DNA from 3 places in the Caldimonas aquatica genome. Region 1 is predicted to be linked to each of the others. Evidence: predicted binding sites of a transcription regulator. Region 1 holds the regulator's gene; each other region holds the start of a gene.
The links. Region 1 encodes FNR, which switches genes on or off when oxygen is low (the NO sensors DNR and NnrR bind a similar motif). Its sites were predicted from a motif close to TTGATNNNNATCAA; they were not measured.
Positions count from the first base shown of each region.

Region 2: a site for FNR is predicted at 6,452-6,465, ahead of OMP39_RS01980 (universal stress protein). Genes of this name have one in related genera too.
Region 3: a site for FNR is predicted at 3,582-3,595, ahead of OMP39_RS04490 (universal stress protein). Genes of this name have one in related genera too.

Region 1 is NZ_CP110257.1:2,017,757-2,027,916, reverse strand. It holds gene ccoP (cytochrome-c oxidase, cbb3-type subunit III) at 1-523, shown strand, start outside; gene ccoG (cytochrome c oxidase accessory protein CcoG) at 528-2,045, shown strand; gene OMP39_RS09175 (FixH family protein) at 2,060-2,347, shown strand; gene OMP39_RS09170 (hypothetical protein) at 2,399-2,698, shown strand; gene fnr (fumarate/nitrate reduction transcriptional regulator Fnr) at 2,769-3,491, opposite strand; gene hemN (oxygen-independent coproporphyrinogen III oxidase) at 3,726-5,120, shown strand; gene OMP39_RS09155 (sulfite exporter TauE/SafE family protein) at 5,120-5,782, shown strand; gene icd (NADP-dependent isocitrate dehydrogenase) at 5,990-7,243, shown strand; gene OMP39_RS09145 (RcnB family protein) at 7,366-7,746, opposite strand; gene OMP39_RS09140 (2-hydroxymuconate tautomerase) at 7,880-8,071, opposite strand; gene OMP39_RS09135 (ABC transporter substrate-binding protein) at 8,107-9,357, opposite strand; gene dmpG (4-hydroxy-2-oxovalerate aldolase) at 9,354-10,160, opposite strand, start outside.
Region 2 is NZ_CP110257.1:444,368-454,527, forward strand. It holds gene OMP39_RS01950 (PAS domain-containing protein) at 1-191, shown strand, start outside; gene OMP39_RS01955 (ProQ/FINO family protein) at 307-1,278, opposite strand; gene OMP39_RS01960 (hypothetical protein) at 1,539-2,156, shown strand; gene OMP39_RS01965 (alpha/beta hydrolase) at 2,295-3,056, shown strand; gene OMP39_RS01970 (NADP-dependent malic enzyme) at 3,127-5,436, shown strand; gene OMP39_RS01975 (TraR/DksA family transcriptional regulator) at 5,447-5,812, opposite strand; gene OMP39_RS01980 (universal stress protein) at 5,839-6,291, opposite strand; gene OMP39_RS01985 (bifunctional acetate--CoA ligase family protein/GNAT family N-acetyltransferase) at 6,566-9,382, shown strand; gene OMP39_RS01990 (universal stress protein) at 9,398-10,160, shown strand, end outside.
Region 3 is NZ_CP110257.1:988,416-998,575, reverse strand. It holds gene OMP39_RS04505 (adenylate/guanylate cyclase domain-containing protein) at 1-1,726, shown strand, start outside; gene OMP39_RS04500 (DMT family transporter) at 1,726-2,613, shown strand; gene OMP39_RS04495 (sulfurtransferase) at 2,610-3,497, shown strand; gene OMP39_RS04490 (universal stress protein) at 3,661-4,095, shown strand; gene OMP39_RS04485 (ZIP family metal transporter) at 4,151-4,930, opposite strand; gene OMP39_RS04480 (dienelactone hydrolase family protein) at 4,999-5,889, opposite strand; gene OMP39_RS04475 (Ppx/GppA phosphatase family protein) at 6,049-7,578, shown strand; gene OMP39_RS04470 (SixA phosphatase family protein) at 7,612-8,100, opposite strand; gene ppk1 (polyphosphate kinase 1) at 8,127-10,160, opposite strand, start outside.

The DNA.
Region 1 (10,160 bases):
GATCTTCGTCAACAACTGCGCGCAGTGCCACGGCTCGGATGCGCGTGGCAGCAAGGGTTTCCCCAACCTGACCGACACGGACTGGCTCTATGGCGGCAATCACGAGACGATCATGGAGTCCATCGCGAAGGGGCGTCATGGCGTCATGCCGCCGATGGCCGCCGCCGTGGGCGGCGCGCAGGACGTGCGCAACGTGGCGCACTATGTCCTGAGCCTGTCCGGCAGCCCCCACAACGCGATCGCGGCCCAGCTCGGCAAGGCCAAGTTCGGCGCGTGTGCCGCCTGCCACGGGGCCGATGGCAAGGGCAACCAGGCTCTCGGTGCGCCCAACCTCACCGACAAGGTCTGGCTGCACGGTTGGGGCGAACAGGCGATCATCAACATTATCACCAACGGCAAGGACAACCAGATGCCCGCTCACGCCGACAAGCTGACGCCGGCGCAGATTCGAGTCCTCGCCGCCTACGTCTGGGGCTTCTCCAACGGCCCTGCGGCCAGCACACGCACTGTCAACGCGCAATGAACGGATGCCCGCTGGCGATCAGCAGTTCCTGCCGGGGCCGTGTGCCCCGGCCGCGAGTTCCCAAGTGAAACGCAACCCTCACACCATCCCCATCCAGCCGGTTCCCGCCCACGGCGAGACGTCCGAACAGGTCGTCTCGCTGTATGCCAAGCAAAAAAAGATCTACGCGCGCTCGGTGAGCGGGTGGTTCGCGGGGTGGCGGTGGGCGCTGGTGTGGTTCACGCAGCTCATCTTCTACGGCCTGCCGTGGCTCGAATGGAACGGCCGGCAGGCCGTGCTATTTGACCTGCTGTCGCGCAGGTTCTACATCTTCAACCTCGTCTTGTACCCGCAGGACTTCATCTACCTCACCGCGTTGCTCGTCATCTCGGCGCTCGGGCTGTTTTTCTTCACGGCCGTGGCAGGGCGCCTGTGGTGCGGTTACGCATGCCCGCAGACCGTCTACACCGAGATCTTCATGTGGGTCGAGCGCCGCATCGAAGGCGACCGGATCGCGAGAATGCGGCTTGACGAAGGCCCCTGGACCTTCGAGAAGATCTGGCGCAAGACGGCCAAGCAGGCGGCGTGGATCGCGATCGCGTTGTGGACCGGTTTCACCTTCGTCGGCTACTTCACCCCCGTGCGCGAGTTGATAGCGGCTGCCGCGAGCTTCGCCCTCGGCCCCTGGGAGACCTTCTGGGTGTTCTTCTACGGCTTCGCAACGTACGGCAATGCCGGCTACATGCGCGAGCAGGTCTGCAAGTACATGTGTCCTTACGCGCGCTTCCAGAGCGCGATGTTCGACAAGGACACGATGATCATCACCTACGACACGCAACGCGGCGAGCCCCGTGGCTCGCGCTCGCGCAAGATCGATCCAAAGGCGGCGGGGTTGGGCGACTGCATCGACTGCACGCTGTGTGTGCAAGTCTGCCCCACCGGCATCGACATCCGTGACGGCCTGCAGTACGAATGCATCGGCTGCGCCGCATGCATCGACGTCTGCAACGGCGTGATGGACAAGATGGGCTACGAGCGCGGGCTCATCCGCTACTCCACCGAGAACGGCATGGAGCACGGGTGGACACGCGCCCAGATGTTTCGCCGGGTACTGCGCCCGCGGGTGCTGATCTACGGCGCGATCTTGCTCGGCATCAGCCTCGCCTTCGTCGCGAGCATCGCGCTGCGCAGCCCGTTCAAGGTCGACGTCATCCGAGACCGGGGTGCCCTTGCCCGCATCGTGGAGGACGGCCGCGTCGAGAACGTGTACCGGCTGCAGATCATGAACAGCACCGAGCGCGAGCAGCGCTACCGGATCTCGGTGGAAGGCATCGCCGGCATCTCGGTCGCCTCGCACTCGCAGGTCGACATCGCACCGGCCGAATCCCGCTGGGTGGCCGTTCGTGTGCAGGTCCCCCCGGAGTCTGCCGCCGAGCTGGCCGGGCGCTCCAGCCCCATCCAGTTCGCTATCGAGCGGTTGCCGGACGGCGAGGAGGCCGCTCGCACGGTGCACGAGAAGTCCACCTTCCTGGTGCCGCGCTGAACGCAGGAGCCCCCATGAAAACCCTCGAACCCTCCAAAACCCAGCCCCGCGCATGGTGGCGCGAACCTATGATGTGGCTCGTGGTGGGCGGACCTGCGGCCGTCATCCTGGCCGGCGTGGCGACCCTCGTCTTGGCGGTGTCGCGTCCTGATCCGGTGGTCGATCCCGACTACTACCGTCGTGGACTGGAGATCAACAAGACCATGGCCGAGCGCCAGGCCGCGGCGTCGGAAGCCCCGGCCGTCCGCCCCGCGCTCGAGGTCCGCAACCACGCGGCCACGGGTGGAACGCCCGGGCGATGAGCCCTCAAAGGATCAGGCGGCGCGACGATGCGCCGCCGAAGGAGTGCATGGATGGCGCAGCGGTGGATGTGGATCGCCTGGCCCGCGTTTCTGGTGGCGGGCCTGATCGAGATGTTGGTGTTCGCCTTCGTCGACCCGCGTGACCTGCACTGGCTCGGTGGCGGCGCGATCGAGTTGTCGCCGATGGCGATCTACACCCTGGCCTTCTTCCTTTTCTGGGCGGCCACGATGCTGTCCAGCATGCTGACGACCTTGCTGGCGCGCTCGCCCTTCGAGGTCAACCGCTGTCCTCTGACGGCGGATCAGCGCCCTCCTGCTTGCCCGCGCCCGCAGCACCGGTCCGCGTCCTGAAGAGCCGCGGGTCAGCGAGAAGGCGGGCCCGCCGCCAGCGGCGGCAGCGCATCGCACCCGAGGGCTAGGCTCAGCAGTTGTTGGCCGAGTTGACCAGCTTCTGCAGGCCTTCTTGGTCCAAGATGCGAATCTGGCGCTGCTTGACTTCCAGGAGCCCCTCGTCCTGGAACTTCGAGAAGGTGCGGCTCACCGTCTCCAGCTTGAGGCCGAGATAGCTGCCGATCTCCTCGCGCGTCATGCGCAGCACCAGCGAAGACGGAGAGAAGCCCCGCGCATGCAGGCGCTGCGTCAGGTTGAGCAGGAAGGCGGCAAGCCGTTCTTCTGCGCGCATGCTGCCCAGGAGCAACATCACTCCGTGGTCGCGCACGATCTCCCGACTCATGATCTTGTGGAACGAGTGCTGCAGTTCGGTGAACTCACGCGAAAGCGACTCCAGCTGCGAGTAGGGGATGACGCAGACCTGCGAGTCTTCCAGGGCCACCGCATCGCAGGTGTGGCGATCCTGGCTGATCGCGTCCAGCCCCAGCAGCTCGCCGGCCATCTGGAAGCCGGTCACCTGATCCCGCCCGTCCTCGGAGGAGATGCAGGTCTTGAAGAAGCCGGTGCGCACGGCGTAGAGGGACTGGAACGGATCGCCCGCGTGGAACAACGCCTCACCGCGCTTGACCGCCCTGCGGGTGGCAACCAGCGTGTCGAGCTTTTCCAGCTCTGGGCGCGACAGGCCCACCGGCAAGCACAGCTCCCGCAAATTGCAGCTGGAGCAGGCCACCTTCAGTTCGTTGAGTTTGATCATCTTCTTCGCAGTTCCGGTGGAACCCATTATCGGATGGCCGTGGCTTTCCCGAGGTGACCCCGCGTCCCATACGGACTCCTGCCTCGCGGACCGGATCACAGTGGAGCGGGAGCGGGCACGGTGGAGCAGCATGATCATCCTCAAGTACGGGTGGGATTCTTTCGCGTCGCAGCGACCGTGACCTTGAGACAGATCAAGCGCCCCGGAGTTCTGCCTTGGCACAGTGGAGCCACCATGGAGACCGTCCTTCCTCCTCTCGATCGCGAGTTGCTGGCCCGCTTCGATGTGCCCGGCCCTCGCTATACGTCGTATCCCACGGCCGACAGGTTCGTGGAGGCCTTCACGGAGTCGCACTACCGTCAGGCACTGGAGCAACGCGCCAGCGGGGTGGGGGGGCTGCACGCTCCGTTGTCGATCTACGTCCACATCCCGTTCTGCGAGTCGGTGTGCTACTACTGCGCCTGCAACAAGGTGATCACGAAGCACCACGAGCGCGCCGGCGAGTACCTGGACGCGCTCGACCGCGAAATCGCGATGCACCGCGAGGTGCTCGGCTCCGCGCAGGCCGTATCCCAGCTACATTTCGGAGGCGGCACGCCCACCTTCCTATCCGATGCGGAACTGGAGCGCGTGATGGGCAGCCTGCGCCGGGCTTTCCGGCTCGTTCCCGGCGGCGAGTACTCTATCGAGGTCGATCCTCGCACCGTCACTCCCGATCGTCTTGCACATCTCGCGCGGCTCGGCTTCAACCGGCTGAGCTTCGGTGTGCAGGACTTCGACCCCCAGGTTCAGAAGGCGGTCCACAGGGCCCAGTCTCGCGAGAGCGTCGCCGAGCTGATGGCAGCCGCCCGCCAGCTGAGCTTCGAGTCACTCAACGTGGATCTGATCTACGGACTGCCGCGACAGACCCCGGCGTCGTTCGCCCGCACGCTCGAGCAGGTCGGCGAGCTGCGTCCCGACCGCATCGCGCTGTACGCCTATGCGCATCTGCCCGAGCGCTTCAAGCCTCAGCGCCGCATCGATGCCAGCGAGCTGCCGAGCGCTGAGGACCGGATCTCGATGCTGTCGGGGGCCATCGCCAGCTTCCTAGGCCGGGGCTATGCGTACATCGGCATGGACCACTTCGCCTTGCATGACGACGCGCTGGCCGTGGCCAAGCGCCAGGGCCGGCTGCATCGCAACTTCCAGGGCTACAGCACGCAGCCCGACTGCGATCTGATCGGGCTGGGGGTGTCGGCCATCGGCCGCATCGGCGCCACCTACAGCCAAAATGCCAAGACGCTGCCCGAGTACTATGATGCACTCGCGCAGGGGCGTTTCCCGGTGGTGCGCGGTCTCGCGCTCGACAGGGACGACCTCGTGCGCCGTGCGGTCATCATGGCGCTGATGTGCCAGGGGCACGTGGTGTTCGAGTCGATCGAGGTCTCGTATCTCATCGACTTCCGCCGCTACTTCGCCGCCGAACTGGAACGGCTGGCGGCGCTGGCCGAGGAGGGGTTGGTCACGATCGAGCCCGACGGCGTGTGCGTCACGCCCATGGGGTGGTATTTCGTGCGTGGCATCGCGATGGTGTTCGACCGCTACCTCCAGGCCGACCGCAGCCGCCAGCGCTTCTCCAAGATCATCTGATGGTCTCGGGACTCGTCTTCACCGCGTTGTTGATGGGGCTCGCCGGCAGTCCTCACTGCGTGGCCATGTGCGGCGCTGCGACCGCCGGGGTGGGGTGCACCCGGCCGCGCCTGCTGTCGTTCCAGCTCGGCCGTTTGGCCGGCTATGCCACGCTGGGCGCCGTGGTGGCCACCTCGGCTGGCGCCCTTCAGTGGGGGGCCGAGCACAGCGCCTGGCTGCGCCCCTTCTGGGCGCTGTTTCACGTGGCCGTGCTCGCGCTCGGGATCGCCCTGGTCTGGCGCGGTCGTCAGCCGGCTTGGCTCGAAGGTCTGGCTCACCGCGTCTGGCAGGAGATGCGCCACCGCACGCTCGGCTGGTCCAGCCTGCAGGTGCCCTTCGCGGCGGGGCTGCTGTGGGTGCTGCTGCCGTGCGGGCTTCTGTACTCCGCCCTGATGGTGGCGGCACTCGCCCCAGGAGCCGGGCAGGGGGCCCTGGTGATGGCGGCCTTCGCCTTCGGTTCGGCGCTCGGCCTCCAGGTCGGGCCCATGCTGTGGCAGCGCTTCGGCGCCCGGGCGGGCGGGGGCACCCTCGCCGTGCGGCTGGCGGGGGGCTTCCTGCTCGCCTCGTCCGCGTGGGCCCTCGGCCATGGCGTGTGGTCCAAGGTGGCCGCCGGGGTGTGCTGAGCGGGCTCGGGTGGCGCCCCTGGGCGCGCCACCGCCTCCAGGTACGTGGGGCAAAGGCGGGCGCCGCCTCACGGTTGACCCCCCGAGGGGCCGGCCCAGCCCCGTCTCCCGCAGGGGTGGTGAAAGTCGTCTGAAAGCCGCCCTGACTTAGAATCTTTCGTTCGCGCAAGAACCCGATACCAACCACGTTCCGCGGAGCTTTCTCACATGTACCAGCACATCAAGGTGCCCGAGGGTGGCCAGAAGATCACGGTCAACCCGGACTTCTCGCTCAACGTTCCCGACAATCCCATCATTCCGTACATCGAGGGGGACGGCACCGGCTTCGACATCACGCCCGTGATGATCAAGGTGGTCGACGCTGCGGTGGCCAAGTCCTACGGTGGCAAGCGCAAGATCCACTGGATGGAGGTCTACGCCGGCGAGAAGTCGACCAAGGTGTACGGCCCGGACGTGTGGCTGCCCGAGGAGACGCTGCATGCCGTGCGCGAATACGTGGTCTCGATCAAGGGCCCGCTGACCACCCCGGTCGGTGGCGGCATCCGCTCGCTGAACGTCGCGCTGCGCCAGGAGCTGGACCTGTACGTCTGCCTGCGCCCGGTGCGCTACTTCAAGGGCGTGCCCTCGCCGGTCAAGGAGCCCGAGAAGGTCGACATGGTGATCTTCCGCGAGAACTCGGAAGACATCTACGCCGGCATCGAGTTCGACTACCAGAGCGACAAGGCCAAGAAGCTGATCAAGTTCCTGCAGGACGAGTTCGGCGTCAAGAAGATCCGCTTCCCGGAAACCTCGGGCATCGGCATCAAGCCGGTCTCCAAGGAAGGCACCGAGCGCCTGGTGCGCAAGGCCATCCAGTACGCCATCGACAACGACAAGCCGTCGGTGACGCTGGTGCACAAGGGCAACATCATGAAGTTCACCGAAGGCGCGTTCCGCGACTGGGGCTATGCCCTGGCGCAGCGCGAGTTCGGCGCCGAGCTGATCGACGGCGGCCCGTGGTGCAAGTTCACCAACCCGAAGACCGGCAAGGACATCGTCATCAAGGACGCCATCGCTGACGCGTTCCTGCAGCAGATCCTGCTGCGTCCGGCCGAGTACTCGGTGATCGCGACGCTGAACCTGAACGGCGACTACATCTCCGACGCGCTGGCCGCGCAGGTCGGCGGCATCGGCATCGCCCCGGGCGCCAACCTGTCCGACTCGGTCGCGATGTTCGAGGCCACCCACGGCACGGCGCCGAAGTACGCCGGCAAGGACTACGTGAACCCCGGTTCCGAGATCCTGTCGGCCGAGATGATGCTGCGCCACATGGGCTGGAAGGAAGCCGCCGACCTGATCATCAGCTCGATGGAAAAGGCCATCCAGAGCAAGAAGGTGACCTACGACTTCGCCCGCCTGATGGACGGCGCGACCCAGGTCAGCTGCTCGGGCTTCGGCCAGGTGATGATCGACAACATGTGATCCGCCGCGGCCCGGCACGGCCGGGCCGGCCGGTCCAGATGGAAACCCCGCTTCGCGAGAAGCGGGGTTTTTTCTTGGCTGGCGCATGGCGCCGAGCTGGGGCCTTGCGGCGTGTGCCCGGCTCAGTGAGCCAGCACGAAGTGGGCAATGATGCCGGTCGCAGCGGCCACCAGCACGAAATCCGAGCCCACGCGCACCCAGTGGTGGCCACGTGGCGGGGCGCTCAGGCGGTGGGCGCGCCAGTCATGCACCACGTGGTGGCGGTAGGCGACGGGCAGCCGGGCACCGCGGTGGAAGTGATGGCGCGGCGCCGCGACGCGGACGGGCTGGACCACGACGACCGGGGGGTGGGCCGGGCGGGCAGCGGGATGGCCGTGCACGGGGCCATGGCGATGCTCGACGCGGGGGGCAGGGGCGTGGCGGTCACGCGGCTGGGCGTGGGCCAGGCCGGCCTGCAGGCCGAGGGCCAGGGTGGCCAGGGCGATCAGGGTGCGTGCTTGCATGAGGCTGCTCCTTGGTGAACGGGACAGCTTCAGTGTGCAGCGCCACCCTTTGCGTCTTGCGTGCGGCGGCAAACGGCGGGTAAGGCTGTGTAAAGACGCGTGAAGCGGGAGCGACAGGCGCTCCCGTGCCAGGCTAGCGGCCGAGTTCCTTGGCCGTGACGCCGGCGATGCCCCAGTTCTCCTTGGGCACCTCGGTGATCCAGACACGCACGTTCGCCACCGGGGCGCCGACGGCCTCGACCAGTGCCTGGGTGACCTTCTCGATGACGGCCTTTTTCTGTTCTTCGGTGCGGCCTTCGATCAGGTAGATCTGTGCAAATGGCATGGGGTTGTCCTCTGTCGGAAAAGGTGAAAGGGGCGTCACAGCGGGACGGTGGCGAACTTCGCGGTGACGGGGATGAACGGCGAGCGGGTGTTGTCCACCACCTGCAGCACCCAGCGCCCCCGCTCGTCCTTCAGCCACTGGCCGCCCACGGCCGGCGTGGAGCACACGTTGAGCGCGGGCATGCGCCCCGCGAAGCTGAGCGGGCCCACCACGGTACGGGCCTGGATGCGGCGCAGGGCCTGGCCCAGCGAGGGCCGGGTCGGCTCGGCCGCCTGCTGGATCACCTGTGCTGCCAGGTCCACCAGCGCGTGGGAGAAGCCCAGCGTCTGGATCCATTGCCGTCCGGTGCGCTGCTCGTATTCGCGCACGATCTGGGCCGAAGTCTCGCCGGTGAGGCCGGAGCGGAACGGCCAGGCCGGCGACCACCAGACCTCGTTGCACAGCGCCAGCCCCGGCAGGCTCCTGCGGTCCACCGTGTCCGGGAAGGGGAAGGCCTTCGCGATCGTGGCCATGCGCGGCTGGTAGCCCACCTGGCGCGCCGCCTCGAAGAAGGCCTGCGCCACCGGGGGGGGCAGCACGCCGGTGACCATGTTCACGCGGGCGTCGCGCAGGCGGGTGGCGATGCCGGTGTAGTCCGGCGCGGCCAGGCGCACGCGGCCGGGGTCCATCAGCGTCAGGCCGCGCTGCGCGAAGGCACGCGGCATCACTTCGAGGAAGGCCCCGCCGTCAATGTCGTCCGGCCAGAGGCCGCCGACCACCGTGCCCAGGCCGGCACGGGCGAGCAGGCTGGAGTAGATGTCGGTGAAGTCCTCCAGGCCGACGAAGAAGTGGTAGGTCCACTGGAAGCCCTTGTCCGGATGGCCCTTGCGGCCGTGGAACCAGGCCTGCCACGGGGCCACCGTGGTGACGCAGGGCACGCCCGCGGCCTCGCAGACGTCCGAGACCGGATTGCAGGTCTCCGGCGTGCCGGAGGCCAGCACCATGTGCACGCCGCTGGCCACGAGCGAGGCGGCCAGCTCGCCGGCGCGGGCCGGCGACGAGGCGGCGTCGTGCAGCTCCAGCCGGACGATGCGCCGGCCGCGCCCGGGGCTCTCCAGCCCCGCGGCCAGGCGCGGGGCCAGCAGTTCGTGCACGTAGGTGTTGGTCAACCCGAAGGCGGCCAGGGCCCCTGTGGTGGGTGAGATCAGGGCCACCCGCAGCGTGGCGTCCTCGCCGGCCGGCTGGGCCGATGCCGCCGGCAGGGCTGCCCAGGCCGCGGCGGCGGTGAGCAGGTGCCGGCGCTTCATGCGGCGTGGCGTCGTTCGGCGCGCTGGCGCGCCAGCGTCAGCGCGGTGTCCTCGATCATGTCTTCCTGGCCGCCGACCATGCCGCGGCGGCCCATCTCGACCAGGATGTCGCGCGCGGACACGCCGTACTTCTGCTCGGCGCGCTTGGCGAACAGCAGGAAGGACCCGTAGACGCCGGCATAGCCCAGCGTCAGCGCGTCGCGGTCGATGCGGATCGGAAAGTCCATGATGGGCACGACCAGGTCCTCGGCCACGTCCTGGATCTTGAACACGTCCACGCCGGTCTCGATGCCCATCAGCGAGCACACCGCGACCAGCACTTCCATCGGCGTGTTGCCCGCGCCCGCGCCCAGGCCTGCGGCCGCCGCGTCGATGCGGCTGGCGCCGACCTCGATCGCGGCGATCGAGTTGGCCACGCCCATGGCCAGGTTGTGGTGGCCGTGGAAGCCCACCTCGGTCTCGGGCCTGAGCGCCTCGCGCACCGCGCCGACCCGGGCCTTGACGGTGTCGGGCAGCAGGTGGCCGGCCGAGTCGGTCACGTAGACGCAGTTGGCGCCGTAGCTTTCCATCAGCTTCGCCTGCTCGACCAGCTTCTCGGGGTTGGCCATGTGGGCCATCATCAGGAAGCCGACCGTGTCCATGTCCATCTTGCGCGCCAGCGTGATGTGCTGCTCGGAGACGTCGGCCTCGGTGCAGTGGGTCGCCACGCGGATCGTGGACACGCCCAGCTCGTGCGCCATCTTGAGGTGGTCCACGGTGCCGATGCCGGGCAGCAGCAGGGCGCTGACCCTGGCGCGCTTCAT
Region 2 (10,160 bases), 1.6 Mb from region 1:
TGCAGATGCTGCGCGGGCACGCCGCGCTGGACGCCACGCCGGTCATCGCCGTCACCGCGGACGTCACCGGCACCACGCTGCGGCGCTTGCGCGAGGCCGGCTTCTTCGGGCTGGTGGAAAAGCCGATCGACATCGCCCGTCTGGTCGGGCTGATCGAAGCGGCTCTGGCCGACCCCGGGCCTGCGCCCTGAGTGGCGCGGGTGCGCCCGGGTGCGGGTGCTTCCTGGCCCTCGCCCGCCCCCTTGCAGGGCGGCGCGCCGTGCTTCGGCGCTCGTCGCCCGCCCTCGGGGCGGAGCGCGATGCGCCTCAGGGTCGCTTCGGGCGCCCAGGGGAGGGCCGGGCCTCGCGAGGAGCGGGGCCCTGCGCGCCGTCCCGACCGTGGGGCGAACGCTTTTCGCTCGCCCGCACGCGCTCGGCCGGCGCCTCGCGTCCCGCGCCGGGGCGGGGGCCGGTGCGCCAGCCCGCCTCGCGCAGCAGGCGGTCGAGCTGGGCCGGGTGCAGCCCCCGCTCGGCGGCGAATTCGGGCAGGCGTTTGCCGCTGGCGCGGAAGTCCTGCACCAGTCGATCCAGGAACTGCCGGCGCTCCTCGCGCTCGCGGCGGGCGATCTCGAGCTGCGCATCGAGCTGGTCCACCGCGAGGCCTTTGAGCGCGCAGAAGTTCTCGCGCGTGAGCGTCGTGGTCTCGAAATCGCGCAGCAGCCCGGCGCGGAACTGCCGTTCGGCGCGCTCCTGGGCGCGACGCGCGTCCTCGCGCGAGCGCCGCTGGGCCAGCGCCTGGCGCGCGACTTCCTTGTGCTCGGCGCTGATCTCGCCCGCCGGCTGCCCGTCGAGGTCGTAGCGGTGCGTTTCCTGCGTCATCGCGCGCAGGTAGGCATCGCTCGACGTGTAGCGCCTCAGGAAGGCACCGAGGGCCTGCTTCGGGAACAGGCCCGGCGCGCGCTGCTGGATGTCGGCCTGGATGCGCAGCTTCAGCGGGCGCGGTTTGCCCCCGAACAGGTCGGGAAAGCGCTGCCGCAGCAGCGTCGCGCATTCCGCCGCCGACATGCCGGCGTCCCGCGCGCCGGCACCCTGCGCAGGCGAGGCGGCCTCCTGCGTGGCGGTCTCCTGCGTGGCGGTCTCCTGCGTGGCGGTCTCCTGCGTGGCGGTCTCCTCCTTGGCGGTCTCCTCCTTGCCGGGCTCGTCCGCCGCGGGGGCCACGGCAGGCTCGCCGGCGTGGGGGACGTCGGAGGCAGGGGCGGGGGACTGCGCCCGGGGCGCGTCTTCGAGAGGTTGGTTCATCGCCGGCTGGGGCTTCGGGGCCCGGGTCCTGTGCTTGCTTGACTGTGAGGTATGCGTGCGCGGCACCTGCCGCGCGCGGCCGCCCGCGCCGCACGGCCGGCGGCGCCCGTGAAGCCCCGCATTGTGCGCCAACTGGCGGGCCACCGAGACTTCGACGGGCGTCATCGTGTTGCCATCGGTGCCGGTTAGACTGGCGCTCTCTCCCCCCGAAGGGGGCTTCCCCCTTGAGAGGGATGCAGCGGGCGGGCACGCGATCTAGGATGACTTACACCGTCTTGCAACTGGTGCAGACAGCCATGAACACACCGTCCGCCGAACCCGGCTCTGCCTCCGCTTCGACCGTCTACACCTATCGCGACCTGGCGCTGCACTGGGACGACGCCTCCAGTGCCTGGTCGGCCGAGCTCCCCGGCCTCGGCCCGCATGCACGGCTGCACCTCGAGATGCTCCACGCCCGTGCCGAGCCCTCCGTGCTCGCTTGCGAGGTGGCACTGGCCACGCTGGTGCTGATCGAGCGTCTCGACCACGACGCACGGCACTACCTGGAGTGCGAGGCCGAGGCCCAGGCGCTGGACTTGTGCGGCCGCGCGCTGTGCACGCGCGAGCTCGAGGCGGTGTGCCTCGCGCTGCCCGGCGACATGAACTCCGACCGCTTCGCGCTGAGCTACCGCCTTCCCGACGCGCGCGAGTGGTTGTGGACGGTGCGCTTCCGCGGCCTGATGCCGCTGCACTGGCGCGTGGAGCGCCGGCCCCATGCCGCCTGCCCGTCCGGCGGGGCGGCCGGCGTGGCATGGAGGGCGCGGCTGCGCGACACGAGGCGGCTGGGCTCCTCCACGCCTTGTTCCACCGACCCCTTGGCCGCGCCGCGCACGTCCTGAGTCCGCCCGGTCCTCCTATCTTTGCCCCCGGGGCGGCTGCGAGGCGCCCCGATCGCGCGCGTTCCCCCTCGAGCGCGGGTGGGTCGGGGCGGCGCTCGGGCATACGCGGTGCTGCGAAAGCGGCATCCGAGCCCCGCCATGACGAAAGAGCCCGCGCCATTGCTGAGCTCGCAAGAGTCCGAGCCGTTGCTGAGCTGCGATGCGGCGGGGCTGCGCTGGTCGCTCGCTCGGCGCCCCGGCACGCAGCCTGATCGAGCCCGGGCCTGGATGGTCCTGCTGCATGGCGCGGGCGGCGACGAACGCAGCCTGGCGGCGTGGTGGCCGTGGCTGCCGCAGGAGGTGCTCGTGCTCAACCTGCGCGCGCCCCGGCCGATGCCGCGGGGCGGCTGGTTCTGGTACCCGGTGCACTTCCGGCGCCGGGGCCCCCATGTGTCGCACCCCGAGGTGGACGGGGCGCTGGAGCAGCTGAGCGAAGTCCTCGCGGCCCTGCCCGGTGCCGTCGGCGTGGACCCCGCGTTGCCGCTCGTGCTGGGCGGCTTCAGCCAGGGCGGGGCATTGGCCTGCGCCCTGGGGCTGCTCGATGCGCCGCGGGTCGCGGGGCTGGTCCTCGTCGGCACGCGCCTGCTCAGCCGAGCGCAACAACGCGCAGCGCACGCCCCCCCGGCCGGGGGAAGGCCCGCCTTCATCGCTCATGGCGCGAACGACACGACGATTCCGCCCGCGCAGGCGCTGCGCATGGCGCGGCGGCTCGGTGAGCGCGGCTGGCGCACCGAGCTGGTGCTCGCGGCGGGCGGGCACGAGACGCCCGAACCGGCGTTGCCCCGGCTGCGCCGCTGGATGGGCGAGCAGATGCTGCGGGGCTGCCGTTCGCATGCCTCAAGTCATGACACATTTGCATGAACGCGCGGATTTCGCGGCCCCCTCGCGGCCGATACTCGTCACCCCCCGGCGCGCCGGGGCAGGAGATGCCATGACGACCCCCAAGACCGTGCTGTCCGATGCCGAGCAGGCGTTGCGCGACGCCGCGCTCGAATACCACCGTTCCCCCAGCCGCGGCAAGATCGCGGTGCTGCCCACCAAGCCGCTGTCCAACCAGCGCGACCTCTCGCTCGCGTACTCGCCGGGCGTGGCCTATGCCTGCCTCGCCATCGAGGAGAACCCCGCGCTCGCGGCCGATTACACCTCGCGCGGCAACCTCGTCGGGGTGGTCACCAACGGCACCGCGGTGCTCGGCCTGGGTGACATCGGTCCCCTGGCCGGCAAGCCCGTGATGGAAGGCAAGGGGTGCCTGTTCCGCAAGTTCGCGGGCATCGACGTGTTCGACATCGAGCTGGCCGAGAAGGACCCGGACAAGCTGGTGGAGATCATCGCCGCGCTGGAGCCCACGCTCGGCGGCATCAACCTCGAGGACATCAAGGCGCCCGAGTGCTTTTACATCGAGCGCAAGCTCAAGGAGCGGCTGAAGATCCCGGTGTTCCACGACGACCAGCACGGCACCGCGATCATCTCCGCCGCGGCGCTGCTCAACGGGCTGGAGCTCACCGGCAAGAGGATCGACGAGGTCAAGCTCGCCGTCTCGGGCGCGGGCGCGGCGGCCATCGCCTGCGTGGACCTGATGGTGCAACTGGGCCTGCGCCGCGAGCACGTGTACATGTGCGACTCCAAGGGCGTGCTGCACCACGAGCGCGAGGACCGCCTGGACGAGTCGAAGCGCCGCTACGTGCAGCGCACGAGCGCGCGCACACTGGCCGACGTGGTGAAGGACGCCGACGTCTTCCTCGGCTGCTCGACCGCGGGCGTGCTGACCGCCGAGATGGTCCAGACGATGGCACCGCGCCCGCTCATCCTCGCGCTCGCCAATCCCGAGCCCGAGATCCGGCCCGAGGTGGCCAAGGCCGCGCGCCCCGACTGCATCGTCGCCACCGGCCGCTCCGACTACCCCAACCAGGTCAACAACGTCCTGTGCTTCCCGTACATCTTCCGCGGCGCGCTGGACTCCGGCGCCACCTGCATCACCGAGGAGATGAAGGTGGCCTGCGTGCGGGAGATCGCCGAACTCGCCAAGGCCGAGGTGAGCAACGAGGTGGCCGCCGCCTACCCCGGCGAGGAGATGCGCTTCGGCCCCGAGTACCTCATTCCCAAGCCGTTCGACTCGCGCCTGATCCTGCGCATCGCGCCGGCGGTCGCCAAGGCCGCGGCCGACTCGGGCGTGGCCACGCGGCCGATCGCCGACCTCGAGGCCTATCGGGAGTCGCTGCTGCGCTTCGTCACCCACACCGGCCTTTTCATGCGGCCGGTGTTCATGGCGGCGCGGCGCGCGCCCAAGCGCATCGTGTTCGCCGAGGGCGAGGACGAGCGCACGCTGCGCGCGGTGCAGATCGGCCTGGAAGAAGGCATCGTGCGGCCCATCGTCATCGGCCGCCCGGCCGTGGTGGCGCAACGCATCGAGCGCGCCGGCCTGCGCTTGAAGCCGGGGGTCGATTTCGAACTGACCAATCCCGAGGACGATCCGCGCTTCCGCCCCTACTGCGAGGCGTATCACCTCATCAAGGGCCGCGACGGCGTGACGCCCGAGGCGGCGAAGACGGCCGTGCGCCGCTCGAACACGCTGATCGCTTCGCTGATGGTGCGTCTGGGCGATGCCGACGGGATGCTGTGCGGCCTGGTCGGGCGCTACGACAGCCACCTGGAGCACGTGCGCGACGTGATCGGCTTGCGGCAGGGCGTCTCGGGCTTGGCCGCGCTCAACGCGCTGATGCTCGACAAGTACACCCTCTTCATTGCCGACACCTTCGTCAACGAGGACCCCTCGGCCGAGCAGTTGTGCGAGATCGCGGGCCTGGCGGTCGAGACGGTGCGCCATTTCGGGCTCACGCCGAAGGTGGCGTTCCTGTCGCATTCGATGTTCGGCTCGAGCCAGCGGCCCTCGGCCCGCAAGATGCGCGCTGCGCGCGACATGTTCCGGGCGCGCATGCCGGGGGTGGAGGCCGACGGCGAGATGCAGGGCGATGCGGCACTGAGCGAATCGGTGCGGCAGAGCTTTCTGCCCTCCTCGACGCTTTCGGGCACCGCCAACATCCTGATCCTGCCGAACCTGGACGCGGCCAACATCCTCTTCAACGTGCTGAAGATGACGGGCGGTCAGGGCATCACGGTCGGGCCGATCCTGCTCGGTGCGGCGGCCCCCGCGCACGTGCTCACGCCGTCGGCCACCGTGCGGCGGGTCGTCAACATGACGGCCCTCACCGCGGTGGGCGAACTGCTGACCCGGCCCGAGTAGTAGGGGCCGCTCAGCGCGGCCGGCGGCGCTCCTGCGCCGCCTGGCAGGCCGCGCAGCGGCGAGCGGCCGGGTGCGCGGCCAGGCGGGCCTCGCCGATCTCCTGGCCGCAGTCCTCGCATTGCCCGTAGGTCCCGCGCGCCATCCGCTGCAAAGCGGCCTCCACTTCGCGCAGTTCGTGCAGGTCGCGCACCAACTCGGCGTCGCCGATGCCCAGCTGGATCTCGGCGCTGGCCTCGTCGCCGCGGTCATGGGCTTCGCGCACCACGGCTTCGGCTTCGCTCGCATCGCGCAGGCTCGCCGCCCGCACCTCGGCACGCAACTCGTCCAGGCGCTTCTGAAGGCGCTCGCGCAGCAGGTCGGTACCGGCACTCGTCATGGGCGCTCCCATCGTCATCGGCCCCCTCACTGCGCTTCGCCGCTGCGCACCAGCAGCACCGGCACGGGGCTGCTGCGCACCACCAGTTCGGCGTCGCTGCCGAGGATCAGGTGGCTGAGGCCGCGGCGGCCGTGCGTGCCCATGACGATGAGGTCGGCATTGAAGGACTGGGCTTCGGCCAGCACGGCCCCCGCCACCCGGCGGTCCACCGTCTCGCGCAGCGCGGTCTCGGCCTGCACGCCCTGGTCGGCCGCATAGCGTTTGGCCTTGTCCAGCACCTCCTCGCCGTAGCGCTTGAGCGTCTCGTGCATCTGGCCCAAGTCCGTGGTGCCCGACAGGTCCAATGCCAGCGCGTACTCGTCCACCACGTGCAGCACGCGCAAGCGCGCGTTCTGGTCGCGCGCCAGCGCCACCGCTTCCCTGAAACCCCGGTCGGAGGCGGAGCTGCCGTCCACGGGGGCGAGGATACGTTGATACATGTCTGTTCCTTTCAGGGCATGAAACTGTCCGGCGTGTGCAGGCCATTCTTCGCGCCAGCCGGGCGCGGCGGCTTGACGCAGCGCAAGTGGACGGCGTTTGACGGTGGGCATGGAGCGCGTGCACCGGTCGTCTGCGTTCGGGCTGCGGCCGGTCGCCCTCTTGACCCTGCTCAAGCCGGGCCCGGCGCGGCCGGCTAGGCTGCACAGGTCAAGCGCGGTGCGCAGCGCGGCCCCGGTCGGGTCGCGGGGGGCCGCGCCTCGTCGGGAGGAGCTCTTGAGCGTTCGCAATCTCGAACATTTGTTCCGACCCCGCTCGGTGGCGGTGATCGGCGCCACCGACCGGCCCGGGAGCATCGGTTCGCTGGTCATGCACAACCTGCTGTCGGCGGGCTTCGAGGGCCCGGTGTGGCCGGTGAACCCCAAGCACCCCACGGTGGCGGGCCTGCAGGCTTGGCCGGACGTGGACACCTTGCCCGAAGTGCCGGAGCTGGCGGTGATCTGCACCCCGGCGGTCACCGTGCCGGGGCTCGTGCAGGCGCTCGGCCGACGGGGCACGCGCGCGGCGGTGGTGCTCACCGCCGGACTCAAGGCGCGCGAGCGGCCGGACGGCCCGACGCTGGAGCAACGGATGCTGGAAGCGGCGCGCCCGTACCTCCTGCGCGTGCTCGGGCCCAACTGCCTGGGCCTGCTCGTGCCGGGCGTGCGGCTGAACGCGAGCTTCGCGCACACGCATGCGCTGCCGGGGCGCCTGGCGTTCGTCTCGCAGTCCGGGGCGCTCGCCACGGCCTTGCTCGACTGGGCCAACTCCCGCGGCATCGGTTTCTCCCACTTCGTCTCGTTGGGCGACAGTGCCGACGTCGATGTGGGCGATGTGCTGGACTGGCTGGCGAGCGACCCGGCCACCCGGGCCATCCTGCTCTACCTGGAGTCGGTCCAGTCGGCGCGCAAGTTCATGTCGGCAGCGCGTGCCGCGGCGCGCAACAAGCCCGTGCTCGTGGTGAAGTCCGGCCGGGCGCCCGAGGGCGCGCGGGCGGCGGCTTCGCACACCGGCGCGTTGGCGGCGTCCGACCTGGTGGTGGATGCCGCGATCCGACGCGCCGGCATGTTGCGCGTGCTCACGCTGCAAGAGCTGTTCGATGCCGCCGAGACACTGGCACGCGCTCGACCGCTCGCCGGGGAGCGCTTGGCGGTGCTCACCAACGGGGGCGGCGCGGGCGTGCTGGCCGCCGACGCGCTGGCGCTGGCCGGCGGGCGGCTCGCGCCGCTGGCCCCTGAGACGCTCGCCGCGCTCGACCGGGCGCTGCCGGCCACGTGGTCGCGCGGCAACCCGGTGGACATCATCGGCGACGCGCCGGTCGCCCGCTACACCGCGGCGCTGGAGGCGCTGCTGGCAGCCGACGAAGTGGACGCCGTGCTGCTCATGCATGCGCCGACGGCCGTGGTGCCGAGCGCCGAGATCGCGCGGGCCTGCCTGCCCCTCGTGCAGCAGGCCCGCAAGCCGGTGCTCACCTGCTGGCTCGGCGGCGACGTCGTCGAGCCCGCGCGACAGCTGTGTGCGGCGGCCGGGGTGCCGACCTACGACACCCCCGAGCGCGCCGTGACGGCCTTCTTGCAGCTGGTGGAGTACCGCCGCAACCAGGACAGCCTCCTGCAGACGCCGCCTGCGCTGCCCGAGGCGCCGCGTCGCGATGTCGCCCGGGCGGCCGACGCCGCCTCGGCAGACGGAGCAGCGGCTGCGACGGCCCGATACACCGCCGCCGCCGACCGGCCCGCGGCGCGCGCCATGCTGCAGCGCGTGCAGGCCGAGGGCCGCGAGATGCTCAGCGAGCTCGAGGCCAAGGCGGTGCTGGAGGCCTACGGCATCCCCACCGTGCCCACGCGTCTGGCGCGCGACCCGGACGAGGCCGCCCGCTGCGCGCAGGCGCTGGGCTTCCCGGCGGTGTTGAAGATCCTCTCGCCCGACATCAGCCACAAGTCCGACGTCGGCGGCGTGGTGCTGGGCCTGCAGGACGCCGCCCAGGTGCGCGAAGCTGCGCGGGCGATGAGCGAGCGCATCGCGCGGGTGCGCCCCGGCGCGCGGCTGGCCGGCTTCACGGTGCAGCCTCAGGTGCGCCGGCCGATGGCCCGCGAGCTCATCGTCGGCGTCTCGCAGGACCCGGTCTTCGGCCCGGTGATCCTGTTCGGCCAGGGGGGCACGGCGGTGGAGCTGCTCGCCGACCGCGCGATTGCGCTGCCGCCGCTCAACATGGCCCTGGCTCGCGAACTCGTCTCGCGCACACAGGTGGCCAAGCTGCTCGGCGCGTGGCGAGACCATCCGGCCGTCGACGCGCAGGCGCTGCATGCGGTGCTGGTGCGCGTCTCGCATCTGGTGTGCGACCTCGACGAACTCGCCGAGCTCGACATCAATCCCTTGCTGGCCGACGAGGCCGGCGTCATCGCGCTCGACGCGCGCATGCGCGTGCGGGCCGGCCAGCCTCCCGCGGCCTCGCGGCTGGCGATCCGGCCCTACCCGAAGGAGCTGGAAAGCCTGCACCCGGTGGACGGCCAGCAGGTGCTGGTGCGCCCGATCCGGCCCGAGGACGAGTCGCGGCTGCGCGACTTCTATGCGAGCGCACGGCCCGAGGACGTGCGCCTGCGGTTCTTCGGCCCGCGGCGGGAATGGGCCCACAGCGAGCTTGCCCGCTATTCGCAGATCGACTACGACCGCGAGATGTGCCTCGTCGCGTTGCCGGTGGAGGCCGAGGGGCACCCCTCGCCGCAGGCACCGCTGCTCGGCGAGGTGCGCGCGCTGTGCGACCCCGACAATCGGGAAGCCGAGTTCGCGATCCAGGTGCGCAGCGACTGGCAGCAGCGGGGCCTCGGACGCCTGCTGCTCGCCTTGCTCGCGGACCACCTGCGCCGGCGCGGCACCGAGCGCCTGGTCGGCATGTGCCTGCGCGAAAACGTCGGCATGGCGCGCCTGGCGCGTTCGCTCGGCTTCGAGGTGCGCGATGCCGGCGGCGGCGTGATGGCCCTGCGGCTGGAGCTCGGCGCCGGAGGCCACTTGCCGTCCGGCTCCGCCGCGCAGGAGCTTCCGTCCTCACTGTTTTGACCGAAGGAGCGCTCCATGGCCTACCGTCAGATCCTCGTCCATCTGGACGACACCGAGCGCTGCGAGGCGCGCATCCACTACGCCGCCGAGCTCGGCGCGTTGGAAGGGGCCCATCTGATCGGGTGGGCGCCGACGGGCTGGGCCGACATGCCCGCGAGCGTCGGGCGCGCGGTGGCGGGGCCGACCTATCTGCAGCTGTCGATGGACTACCTGATCGAGCAGGCGCGCAACGCCGCACGCCGCTTCGATGCGCTGCTCGCCCCCCGCACGGATGTGACCCACGAATCGAGGGTCCATCACGGCGAGGCCGTGGAATCGCTGATCGCCGCAGCGCGCACCGTCGACCTCGTCGTCGTCGGGCAGCCGGCCCCCGAGGACCGCTCCACCGTGCAGCGCGAGCTGGCCACGCAGGTGGTGCTGCGCAGCGGGCGGCCGGTGCTGGTGGTGCCTCACATCGGGGAGTTCCGGTGGACGAACGGGCCGGTGGTCGCCGCCTGGGACGGCGGGCGCGAAGCCGCGCGCGCGATGGCCGACGCGCTGCCCCTGTTGCAGCGCGCCTCGCGCGTGCACCTGGTGTCGGTGCGGCCCCGCGAGGATGCCGACGCTCGCATCGCGCTCGGCGCGGTGCAGCAATGGCTCGAGCGCCATCGTGTGCAGGCGCACGTCCATGTCGAGGTCAGCTCCGTGCCTGCCGGCGAGGCGCTGCTCTCGCGCGCGGCCGACTGGGGCGCGCAGTGCCTGGTGATGGGAGGCTACGGGCACCCGCGCTGGGCGGAGT
Region 3 (10,160 bases), 1.0 Mb from region 1:
GACCGACGCCGCGGTCACCACGCAGCGGCGCTCGCTCAGCCGCACCTTGCCGATCGTGGTGCTGCTGTTCACGGTGGTGCCTTTGCTCGTCGCAGGGCTGCTGTCGCTGGCCGACAGCGCCCAGCGGCTGCGCCGCGACCAGGCCGAGCGCACGCGCCAGACGGTGGAACTGCTGGCCGCGCGGGTCGACCAGCTGGCCAAGTCGGCCCAGCGCACCGCGGCGAGCATCGCCGTGTCCCCGCCGGTGGCGGCCCTGCCGGCCGACGAGCAGGCCGTCTCGCGCCTGCGCGAAGAACTCACCGTGGTGCTGGCGAGCCACCCGGAGCTGGACCATGCGACCGTCGTCGACGCCGCGGGGCGCGTCGTCGCCCAGGCGCTGCGAGGCGGCGCCCCTGCCCCCACGGCCGCGCCCTCGCCCGGCGCCGCGGCCGATGCGCCCCCCGGGCCCCTCGGGGGGCCCACGGCGTCTGCGGGCGAGGCAGGCCGCGGTTGGCGGTTGCGGCCTGCGTTGTCCGGCATGGATCTGGTCTACCCGGCCGTCGGCGGCTCGTCGGTCATCGTGGGGCTGCCCGCCGATGCGCTGCACGAGAGCATGCGGCCGGCCGCGTCGCAGGTGGAGGCGCGGCTGCTCGACCGCGCCGGGGAGCCCATCGCCCGCACCGGCCCGGAGCAGGCGGTGGACGAACAGGACGCGGTGGTGGCCGAGGCACCGGTCGCAGAGACGGGCTGGACCGTGCGGCTCGCCGAACCGCTCACGGGGTACCGCGCAGCGTTGCGTGAGGAGTTCCTGCGGTTCGGGGCCTTGGCGCTCGCCGTCTCGGTGCTCAGTGCCTGGGCGGCGTGGCGCTTCGCGCGCGGGCTGGCCGCCGACGTGCGCCAGGTGGCTCGCGCAGCCCGGGCGATCCTGCGAGGCCATTACCTCAATGCCCACGTCCAACTGCAGCGCGACGATGAACTGGGGGTGCTGGCCGACTCCTTTAACCACATGAGCCGCGAACTCGAAACGCGCGAACGCGAGCGCGACGTGTTCGGCCGGCTGGTGTCGCCCGAAGTGCGGGACCAGCTGCTGCAAGGCGAGTTGATGCTGGGCGGCCACGAGGTGGAAGTGACTGTGTTGCTCAGCGACATCCGCGGCTTCACGCAGCTGTGCGAGCGGATGCAGCCGCGCGACGTGGTGCTGACCCTCAACGAGTACTTGACCCGCATGACCGACGCGGTGCAGCGCTACGGCGGCTACATCAACAACTTCATGGGAGATGCGATGGTGGTGGTCTTCGGGGCACCCAAGCCGGACCCGCACCGGGTCGAGCGGGCGCTCTACGCGGCGGTCGCCATGCAGCGCGCGCTCGCGGACTTCAACGCCGAGCGCGTGGCCTACGGCGCGCCGCGCTTGCGCATGGGCATCGGCCTGGCTAGCGGCACCGCGCTCGCCGGGCAGATCGGCTCGCCCGAACGCTGCATCTACACCGTCATCGGCGACACGGTGAACATCGCCGCCCGGCTGGAGGGCTTGTCCAAGGAGCACCCGCGCATGATCGCCTTCGTCAACGAGGCCACCCGGGCCCTGCTGCCCGCCCCGTTGGCGCAGCTCTTGGTGCCGATGGGCGAGCAGCAGCTCAAGGGCCGGGGCCAGGGCGTGGCGGTGTACGCACTGCCCGTGGAGGCCGACCTGCCGCCCGCAGGCGCGCACCTGCTGCGCGAGGACACCGCTCTGGAGCCGGTCTGATGGCGCCTTCGCTGATGATGGTAGTTGCGTCGCTGCTCTTCGCGACGATGGGGGTATGCGTCAAGTACGCGTCGGCGCACTATTCGGCCGCCGAGATCGTGTTCTACCGCGGCTTGGTCGGCGCGACGATCATCGGCGTGCTGGTGCTGCGCCGGGGCGGCACGCTGCGCACGCAGGTGCCGGCGATGCACTTCTGGCGCAGCATCTCGGGCGTCGCGGCGCTGTGCATGTGGTTCTATGCGATCGGCAACCTGCCTCTGGCCACGGCGATGACCCTCAACTACATGTCGTCGGTGTGGATGGCGCTGTTCCTGCTCGGCGGAGCCATCCTGCTGGGCGGCGCGCGGATCGACACCCGGCTCGTGGCCACCGTGCTCACCGGCTTCGCCGGCGTGGCGCTCATCCTGCGTCCGACGATCGAGCAGGACCAGCTGTGGCATGGGCTCATCGGCCTGCTCTCCGGCATGCTGAGCGCGACCGCCTACCTGCAGGTGACGGCGCTCGGGCGCGCGGGCGAGCCCGAGTACCGCGTGGTGTTCTACTTCTCGCTCGGCGGAATGTGCGCAGGCTTTCTGCTCGCCCTGGGCACGGGCCTGCATGCCCACACCGGGCAAGGCCTCGCGCTGCTGCTCGCGGTGGGGCTGCTGGCCACGGTGGCCCAGCTGCTGATGACCCGGGCCTACGCCAAAGGCCGTACGCTGGTCAACGCGAGCCTGCAGTACCTGGGCATCGTCTTCGCCTTCCTCTACGGCGTCGTGCTGTTCGACGACCCGGTCACGTGGATGGCCCTGGCCGGCATGGCGCTCATCGTGGCGGCCGGCATGGCGGCCACCTTCTTGCGCTCGCGCGCGGCGCCCGCCACGGCCGACGGCGCCAACCCCACATGAGGACCCAATCCATGCAGCCCTACACGACCCTGATCCAGGCCGCCGAACTTCGGCGCCTGCTCGAGCACGGTGGGACGCCCATCGTGATCCTGGACGCGAGCTTCGACCTCGCCGACCCGACGGCCGGCCGTCGTGCCTACGAGGAGGGCCACCTGCCGGGCGCACGCTACGTCCACCTCGATGAGGACCTCTCGGGCACCAAGACCGGCCGCAACGGACGACACCCCCTGCCCTCCCGAGAAGACTTCGCGCGCCGCGCGGCCCGCCTGGGCATCACGCCGGCCACGCAGGTCGTCGTCTACGACCGCCAGGGGGCGAGCTTCTGCGCGCGTGCCTGGTGGATGCTGAAATGGCTCGGCCACGACGCCGTGGCGGTGCTCGACGGCGGCGTCCAAGCCTGGTTGGAAGCAGGCGGCACGCTGGCGCGCGAGGCGCCGATGCCGGTCGCAGACGAAGCCCTCGACCCGCCCCCCTACCCCTTGCGCGACCCACGACTGCCATGGATCGACGTGGAGGGCCTGGAAGCCGCGCTGGCCGCCGGTGGCACGCAAGTCGTCGATGCCCGGGCTCCGGAGCGTTACCGGGGCGACGTCGAGCCGCTGGACCCCGTGGCGGGGCACATCCCCGGCGCGGTCAACCGCTTCTTCCGGGACAACCTCGCAGAGGACGGGCGCTTTCGGACGCCCGAGGAGCTGCGCGCCGCGTTCCAGACGCTGCTCGGCGACCGCGCGCCGGCGGACGTGGTGCACCAGTGCGGCTCGGGCGTCACCGCCTGCCACAACGTGCTGGCGATGGAGGTGGCGGGCCTCGCGGGCTCGCGCCTGTATCCCGGCTCGTGGAGCGAATGGTGCGCCGATCCGCGGCGCCCCGTGGCCGTGGGCTGATCGCCGGCACCGTGGTGCGCCGGTTCGAGGGCGCGGCAAGGGGTCTTGCCGGCCTTGCAGCGGCCGCGGGGTTGCGCCGGCCGCCTGATTTGGATCAAGATGGGTCGCGCACGAGCATGCACGATGCTCGCAACCCCGATTCGAAACCCTGAGGAGGTACGGCATGTACAAGCGCATCCTGGTTCCCACCGATGGCTCCGACATCACGCAGCGCGCGGTGCAGTCGGCCATCTCGCTCGCCAAGCTGACCGGCGCGCAGATCTTCACCATCAGCGTGAAGGACCCCTACCCCTACAGTGCGATTTCGGAGATCCAGCCCACGCTGCCGCAGGAGTTCCTGGACGCGCAGGAGCGCGTGGCCACGCGCAACGTCAGCGCCGTGAAGGAGGCGTGCGCCGCCGCCGGGGTCGAATGCACGGCGCACACCGTCGAGTCGGTGAGCGTGTGGGAAGCGATCGTGGACCACGCCAAGAAGCAGCAGTGCGACCTCATCGTGATGGCCTCGCATGGCCGGCGCGGCGTGCAGGCCCTGCTCCTGGGCAGCGAGACCAACCGGGTGCTCACGCACAGCCCGGTGCCGGTGCTCGTGGTCCGCTGAGCGCATCCCCGAGCGTCGGGAGCCGCCCGCCTCAGTGCGGGCGGGTCTGCTCGGCTCAGTGGTCGTGAAACGGCCCCATCACGCCGATGACCACCATGAGCCCGATGCCCAGCCAGAAGAGCTGCGCGAAGGTTTCCTTCAGCGAGAGCCGCCGCTGCAGCTGCGGGATGAGGTCGGCCACGGCGACGTAGATGAAGCTCGACGAGGCGACGACCAGCAGGTAGGGAAAGAACTCCTCGAACTTGCCCACCAGCAAGTAGCCCAGCACGCCTCCGACGACGGAAGCCAGGCCCGACAGGGCGTTGTAGAGCAGCGCCCTGGCGCGTGAGAACCCCGCGTTGAGCAGCACGATGTAGTCGCCCACCTCCTGCGGGATCTCGTGGGCGATGACGGCCAGCGAGGTCACCACGCCGAGCGACACGTCGGTCAGGAAGGCCGCGGCGATGATGAGGCCGTCGCAGAAGTTGTGGATGCTGTCACCCACGAGCACCGACCAGCCGCCCCGGCCGGCTTGTTCGTGGTCGAAGCCGTGGTGATGGTGATGTCCGTCTTCCTCGTGGTGGTGCCCGTGCCGGTAGAGCTCCGCCTTTTCGAGCAGGAAGAAGAACATCAGTCCGCCCAGCAAGGTGAGGAAGAGCGTGTGCGCATCCACACCGCCTTCCTCGAAGGCCTCGGGCAGCACATGGAGCAGCGCGGTGCCCAGCAACACGCCCGCCGACAGACTCACCAGGTGCTTGACGAGGCGACTGAGAACGGCCAAGGTCAGGCTGGCCGCGATCAGCACCGACAGCGCACCCCCGAGAAACGTTGCCAGAACGATGTAAGTCAGGGTCATCACGAGTCAACAAAAAGGCCGCGCATCCTGCGCGGCCCTCGATGGAAAACGACCCGGGGGTCTTGGGCTCAAGCGACGCCGTGCTGCTTGAACCACGCGAGACACCGCTTCCAGCCGTCTTCCGCCGCCTCCTTGCGGTAGGAGGGACGGTAGTCGGCATGGAAGGCGTGCGGCGCGTCGGGGTAGATGTGGAACTGCGACCGCCGCGCCGCCTCGCTGCCCTGGGCCAAGGCCGCCTTCATCTTATCAACCGTGTCAAGCGGAATGCCGCTGTCCTGGCCGCCGTACAACCCCAGCACGGGGGCCTTGAGCCGCCCGGCCACGTCCACCGGGTGGCGCGGCGTGAGCTCGGTCTGATTGCCCACGAGACGGCCGTACCACGCCACCCCGGCCTTCACCGGCCCGTGCGCGGCATACAGCCAGGTGATGCGGCCGCCCCAGCAGAACCCGGTGATGCCCACGCGGCTGGCGTCTGCGCCGTTGGAGCGGGCCCAGGCCACGGTCGCGTCGAGGTCGCCCATCACCTGCGCATCGGGCACCTTGGAGATCACCTCGGCCTGCAGCTTCGCGATCTCGCCATACGACTGCGGATCGCCCTGGCGCACGAACAGCTCCGGGGCGATGGCCAGATAGCCGAGCTTGGCGAAGCGCCGCGTGATGTCCGCGATGTACTCGTGCACGCCGAAGATCTCGGAGACGACGAGGATCACCGGGTAGGTGCCTTCGCCAGCGGGCTTGGCGCGGTAGGCGGGCATCTTGAAGTCGCCGACCGGAATCGTCACTTCGCCCGCCTCCAACCCCTGCGCGTCCGTCTTGATGGCCTGGGCAGCGACGGGCAGCACGGCCGCGGCAAAGCCACTGCCCAGTGCCGTCTTGACGAAGCCGCGCCGCGAGTAGTCGCGGCCCGGCAGCAGGCTCTGCATGTCACTTTCCATGTCCTTCAAGGCGTCTTTGTTCATCGTCGCGATCTCCTGGAGGTCCCACGCGCTTGGGGGGTGGAGCCCGGCCTGCGCGCGAGCGGCCGGGGCGTTGCGAAGCCTACACGAGAGCCGGGCGGCTCGCAGTCCTGTCCACGTCCTGTCACGGGGGGCGGCGGGTTTTGCAGGGACAATCCGCGCATGCGTGGACCCGACACCGCCCTGCTCGCACGCGAGCCGGCCCCATTGCTGGCGGCCATCGACCTTGGATCGAACAGCTTTCGACTGGAGATCGCCCAGATCCAGCGAGGCCGCTACAAGCGGCTGGACTACCTGAAAGAAACCGTGCGACTGGGTGGCGGCCTGGACGCCCAGGGCATGCTCACCGAGGATGCGACGCAGCGCGGACTCGCCTGTCTCGCCCGCTTCGCGGAGCGCCTCAAGGGCTTGTCCGCCACCCATGTGCGGGCCGTCGCGACGCAGACGCTGCGCGAGGCGCGCAATCGCGACGCCTTCCTCTCGCGCGCCCAAGCCGTCCTCGGCCACCCGATCGAAGTCATCTCCGGGCGCGAAGAGGCCCGTCTCATCTACGCCGGCGTGGCTCGGCTGCTGCCGCCCTCGCCCGGGCGGCGGCTGGTGGTCGACATCGGCGGGCGCTCGACGGAGATGATCCTCGGTGAGGGGCGCACACCGCTGGTGGCCGAGTCGTTCCAGGTGGGCAGCGTGGGCTTGTCGCTGCGGTACTTCGCCGATGGGCGCCTGACGCCCGAAGCCTTTCGCGCGGCGCAGGTGGCCGCGGGCGCCGAGTTGGAGGAAGCGCTGGAGACTTTCGCGCCGCGGCATTGGCGGCACGCCTTCGGCTCCTCGGGCACCGTCGGGGCGGTTTCGCAGGTGCTTGCGGCCTGCGGCGTGACGGACGGGACGGTGACCCCCGAGGGTTTGAGGTGGTGCATCGACCAGTGCCTCAAGGCGGGCCGCGTCGAGGCGCTGGACCTGCCCGGCCTGAAGGATGACCGCCGCCCGGTGATCGGTGGTGGTTTGTCGCTCCTCTACACGCTGGCGATCCAGTTCGGGCTGGATGCCCTCGTGCCGGCCCGCGGTGCGCTGCGTCAGGGCGTGATCTTCGACCTGGACGAGAGGCTGCACGCGGCACGGGCCGGGGCCCATGTGCATGACATGCGTGACGAGTCGGTGCGGCAGTTGCAGGAGCGATTCCATGCGGACCTCGCGCAGGCCGAACGCGTCCGCGAGGTGGCGCTCGCGCTGTACGACCGCCTCGAGGGGCCGGCCGGGGAGGCGCGGCGCGAGCTCGAGTGGGCGGCCCAACTGCACGAGGTGGGCATGAGCGTCTCGCACCATGACCATCACCGCCACAGCGCCTACCTCCTGGCCCACGTGGACGCAGCGGGTTTTTCTCAGTCGCAGCAGCGCCGGCTGGCCGCGCTGGTGCTGGGGCAGCGCGGCGGGCTGCGCAAGGTGGAGGCGTCGCTGCCCGACGAGACCTTCGTCTTGCAGCTGGTGAGCCTGCGCCTGGCGGTGCTGCTGTGCCACGCGCGCCAGGCACCCGAGCTGAAGGCGCTCACCCTTCAGCGCGAGGGCCGCAAGCTGCGACTCGTGCCCGAGCCTGCGTGGGCGCAGCGCCATCCGCGCACGCTCTATCTGCTGCAGCAGGAGCGCGAAGCCTGGGAGCGGGTCGGCGCGCTCGTGCTCGAAGTGCCGCTCCCGCTCTGACGCCGGCGGGTGCCCGGCCGCAGTGGCAGGAGGCTAGAGCAGGTCCGGCGCCTGCACGGCCTGCAGCGTGACCTCGGCGAGGCCGTCGCGCACGCGATGCCGCAACCACCACACGGCCCCCTTCTTCACCGACCAGTGTTCGTCCAACCCGGCGAGCAGGTGGGCCGCCACCAGTCCGAGCGTGGGCTGGTGACCGACGATCAGCACCGGTTCGGAGGCGTCCGGCCAGCGGGCCGCCTGCAGGACGTCCTCCACCGTCGCGCCCGGCGCGAGCGAGGCCACCACCTTGTAGGGCCTGCCCAGCGCCTCCGCCGTCTGCCGGGTGCGGCGCGCGGGGCTGACCAGCACGCGCGTCGAGGCGGCGATGCGGCGGTTGATCCATTCCGCCATCCGCTGTGCCTGGCGCTCGCCCTTGGCCGTCAAGGCCCGCTCCAGGTCCAGCGGGTACGGGTCGGCGCCTGCGGCCACGTCCTCGGGACGCAGCATCTCGGCCTCGGCATGTCGCCACAAGATCAGGTCCATGTCACTGCCCCCGCGTGGCTGGTGGCTCAGGGGGCCGCATAGCGCGCCAGCAGAGCTTGCTGGGCGCTGGGCCCGTCCTCGGCCACACGCACGTAGTGTCCGTCGCTTGCCAATTCCCAGGCGTCCATACGGTCGTGCAGATAGGGCACCAGGCACTCGTCGATGACCCGTTGGCGCAGCCGTGCCTCGCGCACCGGCCAAGCCACCTCGATGCGCCGGAACATGTTGCGGCTCATCCAGTCTGCACTCGAGAGATAGAGCACTTCCTGTGCCTCGGTGTCGCCCCAGCGGAAGTAGATGACGCGCGTGTGCTCCAGGAACCGCCCGACGATCGAGCGCACCCGGATGCGCTCGGTCCAGCGGGGCACGCCGGGGGGCAGCATGCACGCGCCGCGCACCAAGAGGTCGATGCGGGCGCCGGCCTGCGCGGCGCGCACGAGGGCCTCGATCAGCGGGACGTCGGTCAATGCGTTGACCTTGAGCACGATGCGCGCCGGGCGCCCGGCGGCCGCCGCTTCGGCGACCTGGTCGATGTGGCGCAGCATCTGCTTGTGCAGCGTGAACGGGGCGAGCAACAGGTGCCTCGGGGGGCGCACCTTGGTGAGGCTGGCCAGCTGCTGGAACACGGTGTCCGCGTCGGCCGTGAGCTCGGGGTCGGCAGTCAGGTGGCCGATGTCGGTGTAAAGCCGCGCCGTCTTGGGGTTGTAGTTGCCGGTGGACAAGTGCGCATAGCGGCGCAACCGCCCGCCCTCGCGCCGGGTGACGAGCAGCAGCTTGGCATGCGTCTTGAGCCCGACGATGCCGTACACCACCTGCGCGCCGACTGCCTCGAGCTGCTCGGCCCAGTTGATGTTGGCCTCCTCGTCGAAGCGTGCTTTGAGCTCCACGACGGCCGTGACCTCCTTGCCGCGGCGGGCGGCCTCCAGCAGCAAGTCCATCAGCACCGACTGCGCCCCGGTGCGGTAGATGGTCTGCTTGATGGCGAGTACGTCCGGGTCGTGCACCGCTTCGCGCAGCAGCTGCACCACGGGCTCGAACGACTCGAAGGGATGGTGCAGGAGCACGTCGCCTTCGCGCAGGCGCTGGAACATGCTGACCCCGCGCGGCAAGGCCGCGGGCCACGCGGGCTCGTAGGACGGATAGCGCAAATGCGGCGCGTCGGCCTGCTCGATGAGCTGGTCGAGCCGCACCAGGTTGACCGGCCCGTTGACCCGGTACAGCGCCTGCGGCGGCAGGCCGAACTGTTGCAGCAGGAAGGAGGACAGCTCCTCGGGGCAGGTACGCACCACCTCGAGCCGGATCGCCTGGCCGAAGTGCCGGGTGGTCAGCGACGTGCGCAAGGCTTGGCGCAGGTTGGTGACGTCCTGCTCGTCGACCGCGAGGTCCGAGTCGCGGGTGACACGGAACTGCGAGAACGCCTCCACGGTGCGGCCCGGAAAGAGCTCCTCCAGGTGGGCACGGATCACGCTGGACAGCAGCACGAAGGCCTGCTGTCCGGGGGCCAGTTCATCGGGCAGACGGATCACGCGCGGCAGCACGCGGGGCACCTTGACGATGGCGATGGAGTTCTCGCGCCCGAACGCGTCCTTGCCGCCCAGCTTGACGATGAAGTTGAGTGACTTGTTGGCGACTTGTGGAAACGGATGCGACGGGTCCAGCCCGACGGGCACCAGCAGCGGTCGCACCTGCCGCTGGAAGAAGTGGTCCACCCAACGCCGCTGCTGCAGATTGCGCTCGGCATGGTTGAGGACGACGATGCCTTCGAGCTCGAGCGCCGGCATGACCTCGTCGTTGAAGACGGCGTACTGCCGGTCGATCAGATCGTGCGCCGCCGCAGCCACCTCGGCGAGGTCGCGCGCCGAGACCGCCGCCCCCGGCTGGCGGGACGCCTCCAGGTAGTCGCCGAAGCGCACTTCGAAGAACTCGTCGAGGTTGGACGAGACGATGCAGATGTAGCGCAGGCGCTCGAGCAGCGGCACGTCGGGGCGCCTCGCCTGCGCGAGCACGCGGTGATTGAATTCCAGGATCGCGCGCTCACGGTTGAGCAGCGCAAGCCCTGC